Regions from separate parts of the Cupriavidus sp. PET2-C1 genome, predicted to be linked through region 1. Evidence: predicted binding sites of a transcription regulator. Region 1 holds the regulator's gene; each other region holds the start of a gene.
What was found. The regulator HrcA, encoded in region 1, represses chaperone genes, less so after heat shock. The targets are predictions, from matches to a motif close to TTAGCACTCNNNNNNNNNGAGTGCTAA.

Region 1 (2,269 bases):
AGATAGGCCGGATGGTCGTGGAAATGCTTGACCAGCCGCAGCTCCGGCTGGTTTCGCCACTGCTTGAGTACCCGGAACACCTCGTCGAAGCCCGTCGCCGTGGTGGTGCCGGAGTACTGTGGATATAGCGGCAGCAGCAGGATGCGCTCGGTCCCCTGGCGGCGCAGCGCTTCCAGCACCGAGCCGATCGACGGATTGCCGTACCGCATGGCGCACGCCACTGTCACCTCATGGCCTTGCTGGTTCAGCAGCAGTTGCAAGGCGTGAGCCTGGCGCTCGGTGTGCACCAGCAGCGGGGAACCCGTCATATGCGCCTCCCGCAGCCAGATCGACTCGTACTTCATCGCCGAAGCGCGCGAGCGCAGCGGCACGATGATGCCGTACAGCAGCGGCAGCCACGCCGCGCGTGGGATCTCCACGACGCGCGGGTCGGACAGGAACTGCTTGAGGTAGCTGCCGACCGCCTTCGGCGTTGGCGCATCCGGGGTGCCGAGGTTGATCAGCAGGATGGCCGTGCGCGGCGCCTGGCCATGCTGGTAGGCCGGTTCAGGGGTAAACGTCATGTAATTTCCGGTGTGGCGGGGCGGCGCGGGCACAGGGCGCGCGGCCGCCAGGTCTCGCCGAGCTTACAGGATGCGGGGAACAGGCAGTTTGTAAGACAGGGCCGAGCCAACACTAGTTCTGGCTGAGCGCGCTGGACAACAGGCGCGCGGTGATGTCGACGATCGGGATCACCCGTTCGTAGGCCATGCGGGTCGGCCCGATCACCCCGAGCGTGCCGACGATCTGGCCGTCGACTTCATAGGGCGCGGTGATGACCGCCATGTCTTCGAGCGGCACCAGCTTGCTCTCGCCGCCGATGAAGATCTGCACGCCCTGGGCGTGGCTGGAGACATCGAGCAGCTTGAGCAGGCCGGTCTTGTGCTCGAACACGTCGAACAGGCGGCGCAGCTTTTCCATGCTGGAAGACAGGTCTTCCACCTCCAGCAGCTTGCGCTCGCCCGAGATGAAGACATGGTCGTCTTCCCCCTCGGCCATGGCATTGCTCCCCGCCTCCACCGCGGCCTGCATCAGCTGCGACATATCCATGCGCAGCGCCCGCAGCTCGCCGCGCAGGTGGTCGCGCACATTGTCGAAGCTCATGCCGGCAAAGTGCGAGTTGATGAAATTGGCGGCTTCGACCAGTTGCGACGGGGAATACGGCAGCTCGGTCTGGATGATGCGGTTCTGCACGTCGCCCTCTGGGGTGACGATGATCAGCAGGATGCGCTTGTCCGAAAGCCGCATGAATTCGACCTGGCGGAACGCCTGGGCGCGCCTGGGGGTCATCACCACGCCAGCGAACTGCGACAGGTTGGACAAGGTGTGCGCCGCCGACGTGATCATCCGCTGCGGCCCGAGCTGCTGACCCTCCAGCTGGCCCCGGATCTTGCCGGTCAGCTCGGCCAGGTTGAGCGCGCCATCCAGCGGCTGGGCGGTCAGCATGGTGTCCACGAACAGCCGGTAGCCGCGCGGCGTGGGGATGCGCCCGGCCGAGGTATGCGGGCTGGCAATGAACCCCATTTCCTCCAGGTCGGACATCACATTGCGGATGGTGGCCGGAGACAGGTCGAGCCCCGAGTACTTCGACAAGGTCCGTGAGCCCACGGGCTGCCCCTCGGCGATGTAGCGCTCGATGAGGGTTTTGAGAAGCGTTTTCGCACGTTCATCCATGATGAACCTGATTTTACGCAAGTTTTCACCATTCGGGCGGCTCATCGGCGATCCGGCCCGGCGCCAAGCGCCCTCCTGCTGACAATGGTCACGGCGGTATGGTCTAATCCCGGCATGTCTTCGCTCCCCAAGCCCGGCGCCGCGCGCGCCCCATTTCGCACCGTCGCCCTGATCGGCAGGTACGCCACAGCCGGCATCGAGGGCCCGCTGGAAGAGCTGGCCGCCTGTATCCTCAGGAACGGCCAGGATGTGGTGTTCGAGCGAGACACGGCCCTGGCCACCGGACTGACCGACTATCCGGCGCTGGCGCCCGACGAGATCGGCAAGCATGCCGATGTGGCGGTGGTGCTCGGCGGCGACGGCACCCTGCTGGGCCTGGCGCGCCAGCTGGCCGGCTACCCGGTGCCGCTGATCGGGGTGAACCACGGGCGCCTTGGCTTCATGACCGACATCCCCTTGCAGGACGTGCACTCGGTGCTGCCCGACATGCTGGCGGGCCGCTACGAGTCCGAGACCCGCATGCTGCTGGAGTCCCAGGTGGTGCGCGACGATGGCG
Region 2 (2,269 bases), 920 kb from region 1:
CGCGCTGCAGAAGGTTGCCAAGGACTTCAAGGTGTTCTACGCCAAGGTGCCGGGCACGTCCCCGAACAACTACACCATGGATCACTCGGCGGGCAGCTATGTGTTCGACCCGAGCGGCAAGCTGCGCCTGTTTATCCGCCACGGCCAGGGGCCGGAGCCGATCGTGCACGACCTCAAGCAACTGCTGTCCTGAGGCGAGCCGCCGGGGCGCAAAGCCGGCAGGCAAAATAAAACAGGGCCGGTCGCGAGACCGGCCCTGTTCTACTTTTGGCGCGCTCAAGCCTTAGGCAAAAGCCTGCAGCGCACCCTTCATCTTCTTCATCGCCGCGGTTTCGATCTGGCGGATGCGTTCGGCGGAAACGCCGAATTCGTCAGCCAGTTCGTGCAGCGTGGAGCCGCCCGAGCCGTCGTCGTTGACCTGCAGCCAGCGCGCTTCGATGATGCGGCGGCTACGGTCGTCGAGCTTGGACAGCGCTTCTTCCAGGCCTTGCACCTGCAGGCGGTCGTGGCGCTGGGCCTCGATCACGCGGGTGGGCTCATTGTGGTTGTCGGCCAGGTAGGCGATGGGCGCGAAGTCCTCTTCGCCATCGTCAATCTGCCCTTCGAGCGCCAGGTCGCCGCCCGACAGGCGGGTTTCCATCTCCATCACTTCTTCCGGCTTGACGTTCAGCTCACGCGCAACCGCGTCGATCTGTTCCGGCGTGAAGGTATGGGCACCCTGCTTGTGGCTGCGCAGGTTGAAGAACAACTTGCGCTGAGCCTTGGTGGTAGCCACCTTGACCATGCGCCAGTTCTTCAGCACGTATTCGTGGATCTCGGCCTTGATCCAGTGCATCGCATACGACACCAGCCGCACGCCCTGATCCGGGTCGAAGCGCTTCACAGCCTTCATCAGGCCGATATTGCCTTCCTGAATCAGGTCTGCGTGGGGCAGGCCATAGCCAAGGTACTGGCGGGCGATGGACACCACCAGGCGCAGGTGCGACAGCACCATGCGGCGCGCGGCATCGACGGAATCATGCTCGCGCAACTCGCGCGCGAGCCGCTGCTCTTCCTCGGGGGTAAGCAGGGGAATACGGTGGACAGCCTGGATATAGCTGTCGATATTTCCCAGCGTTCCGGGAAAGGTCAGCGCAAACGTCCCGGCGCCCTGCGGCACCGTGGGCAGACGGTTGGTCATTTGGGTTTGGTCAGCAGATAGGACTGCGTTCACTCGATTGCTCCTTTCGCATCCGGCGGGTGGGTTGCCCGCTTGTGCGGCCCTTTTGGGGGTCTCGCACTGCATTGCAACACATATTAGCACTCAAGCCGGGGGACTGCTAAGTTGGAGTATCAATAGGGTTGATAGTTCCTGGTAATCGAATAGTTCGTCTAAATAGTATTTTAATCCGACATCTTGCGGAATGTGACGAGGCCACTATCTCACGCGGGTGCGCGAACGATCCGGCCATGATTAGAGGGCCACTGCCCCAGCCGGTTCTGTCGCCAGTTGAGATGCTGTGTTTCGCTAGCAGCTACACTCTTTTCATTTGTCTCAGTGGTGCTGAGCGCCAGCATCGACCAAACCGGGGAATACCATGTCCGCTATCGAGCACTTGTTAAAGCCGCACACCCGTGACCTTGGCGACTTTGCCGTGAGCCGTCTGCTGCCCGCCGCGGCAACCCAGACTGTCGGTCCATTCATCTTTTTCGACCACATGGGCCCGGTGGCCATGCCGCCTGGAGAAGGCGCCGATGTACGCCCGCATCCCCACATCGGCCTGGCCACGGTCACCTACCTGTTCGAAGGTGAGATCCTTCACCACGACAGCCTGGGCAGCAAACAGGTCATCAGGCCGGGCGACGTGAACTGGATGACGGCTGGCAGCGGCATCGCGCACTCGGAGCGCTCGCCCCAGTCCGCCCGCGATGCCGGGCCGCGCCTGCACGGCATCCAGACCTGGGTGGCGCTGCCCAAGGAAGACGAGAACGTCGAGCCGTCCTTTCATCACCATCCGGCCGCGACGCTGCCCAAGCTGGAGCGCCCTGGCGTACGCATGACGGTGATTGCGGGCGATGCGTTTGGCGCCGAGGCCCCTGTGAAGGTGTTCAGCCGCACGCTCTACGTGGCCATTGAGCTCGACGCGGGCGCCAGCCTGGAGATTCCGGCGGAACACGCCGAGCGCGGCATCTACCCGGTGGACGGCACCATCGCCCTGGACGGCGAAGTGTTGCCCGAGCGGCACCTGGCGGTGCTGGTGCCGGGCCAGCCGGTGACGTTGACGGCGCA
Region 3 (2,269 bases), 430 kb from region 1:
GAGCCAACTTGCGCGATTTCCTTGCTGGTGGTGGTGGTCTTGGTCAGCTTCTTCAGCTCTTCAACCGCGTTCACCACAGCCTTGTCGATGCCGCGCTTCAGGTCCATCGGGTTCATGCCGGCGGCAACGTACTTCATGCCTTCGCGCACGATCGACTGGGCCAGCACGGTTGCGGTGGTGGTACCGTCACCGGCGTTGTCGCTGGTCTTGGAAGCCACTTCCTTGACCATTTGCGCGCCCATGTTCTGCAGCTTGTCCTTCAGCTCGATTTCCTTGGCCACGGACACGCCGTCCTTGGTCACGGTCGGGCCGCCGAAGCTGCGCTCCAGCACCACGTTGCGACCCTTCGGGCCCAGGGTAACCTTGACTGCGTTGGCGAGAATGTTCACGCCTTCGACCATCTTGGCACGGGCGGCGTCGCCGAATACTACGTCTTTAGCTGCCATGTTCTGAATCTCCTAAATCTGTACGAATGGGGTGCGTGGATTACTTGTTCACCACAGCCATGATGTCTTCTTCGCGCATGACCAGCAGTTCCTGGCCATCCACCTTCACGGCCTGGCCGGCATACTTGCCGAACAGCACGCGGTCACCCACCTTGACGTCGAGGACGATCGAAGCGCCCTTGTCGTCCTTCTTGCCGGGGCCCACGGCGAGCACTTCACCTTGATCAGGCTTTTCGGCAGCGTTGTCGGGAATCACGATGCCGGAAGCGGTCTTGGTTTCATTGTCCAGACGCTTCACGATCACGCGGTCGTGCAAAGGACGCAGATTCATACGGACTCCTTGGTACAAAAAGTGATTTTTGGTTCACAAAAAATGACCGCCAGCACTGACGGCCAGCAGAATTAGTACGTCGGGAGAGGTCTGTTAGCACTCATGCCCAACGAGTGCTAATTATAGGGACGGGGGGTAGCGTTTTCAAGTCGACGACTTGATACGTGTTTACCCTGGAATTGTGAAAATCGTTACGGGGCCTGGCCGCGCGGCGAAATCTTTATTCGCGTCCTGATGGAATCCGGACGGATTTCGTCGAAATAAAAGTTATCCATGGATCACCAGCCCAATGTCTCCGGGCCGGATCATCGCATGCCACCCGTGGTGTTGCCTGCGGCACTTTCGCCCGCTGCGCAATGCTCAACGTCACCCACCTCCACGGCGACGTGACACGATGTGACAAGAAGCCACCCCATTCAAAACTGCATGGCAAGAGTACAGAAGCGTTGATTTACGAGCGCGCCGGCCTGGCCAAGAATGGTCACACCAACCCGGCTCAAACCCATCGCTGGTTCATCGCCAATCTACCCGGAGCGCATCATGCCCCACCCCACCATGCAGGCCCTCATCGTCGAATCCGCCGGCGCGCCGTTCACGGCGGTCCAGCTTCCCAAGCCAGTGGCCGGCCCCGGCCAGGTGCTGGTGCGCATCCTGGCCAGCGGCGTCAATCCGCTCGACACCAAGATCCGCGCCGGCCAGGCGGAGCACGCCCGCCAGCCCTTGCCCGCCGTGCTGGGCCTGGACCTGGCCGGCGTGGCCGAAGCCGTGGGCGCGGGCGTGACGGCTTTCGCGCCCGGCGACGAGGTCTATGGCATGACCGGTGGCGTGGGCGGCCTGCAAGGCTCGCTCGCGCAGTACGCGGCGGTCGATGCCGACCTGCTCGCGCGCAAGCCCGCCGCGCTGTCGATGCGCGAAGCCGCCGCATTGCCGCTGGTGTTCATCACCGCGTGGGAAGGCCTGGTCGACCGGGCTCGCGTGCAGCCCGGCCAGAAGGTGCTGGTGCATGGCGGCGCCGGCGGCGTGGGGCATATCGCGGTGCAGATCGCCCGCGCGCTCGGGGCGCAGGTCTACGCCACGGGCTCGGCCGCGCAGAAGGCGATCATCGAGGGCTATGGCGCCACCGCGATCGACCACGCCGCGACATCCGTCGCGCAGTATGTCGAGCAATACACTGCGGGCGAGGGCTTCGACGTGGTCTACGACACCGTGGGCGGCGCGGTGCTGGACAATTCTTTTCTGGCGGCGCGAACCTATGGCGGTCATGTGGTGAGCTGCCTGGGCTGGGGCACGCACGCGCTGGCGCCGCTGTCGTTTCGCGCGGCCACGTATTCAGGCGTGTTCACGCTGATGCCGATGCTCACCGGCAAGGGCCGCGCGCACCACGGCGAGATCCTGCGCGAAGCGGCGCGGCTGGCCGATGCGGGCAAGCTCTGCGTGCGGCTCGATGCGCGGCACTTCACGCTCGACAGCGCCATCGATGCGCATCGCGCCA

Region 2: a site for HrcA is predicted at 1,297-1,323, ahead of rpoH (RNA polymerase sigma factor RpoH). Genes of this name have one in related genera too.
Region 3: a site for HrcA is predicted at 871-897, ahead of groES (co-chaperone GroES). Genes of this name have one in related genera too.

The regions. Positions count from the first base shown of each region.
Region 1 is NZ_CM137259.1:1,380,421-1,382,689, reverse strand. It holds gene hemH (ferrochelatase) at 1-563, opposite strand, end outside; gene hrcA (heat-inducible transcriptional repressor HrcA) at 676-1,713, opposite strand; gene ACX12D_RS06285 (NAD kinase) at 1,828-2,269, shown strand, end outside.
Region 2 is NZ_CM137259.1:462,604-464,872, forward strand. It holds gene ACX12D_RS02115 (SCO family protein) at 1-193, shown strand, start outside; gene rpoH (RNA polymerase sigma factor RpoH) at 284-1,180, opposite strand; gene ACX12D_RS02125 (pirin family protein) at 1,578-2,269, shown strand, end outside.
Region 3 is NZ_CM137259.1:948,442-950,710, reverse strand. It holds gene groL (chaperonin GroEL) at 1-446, opposite strand, end outside; gene groES (co-chaperone GroES) at 487-777, opposite strand; gene ACX12D_RS04310 (zinc-dependent alcohol dehydrogenase family protein) at 1,318-2,269, shown strand, end outside.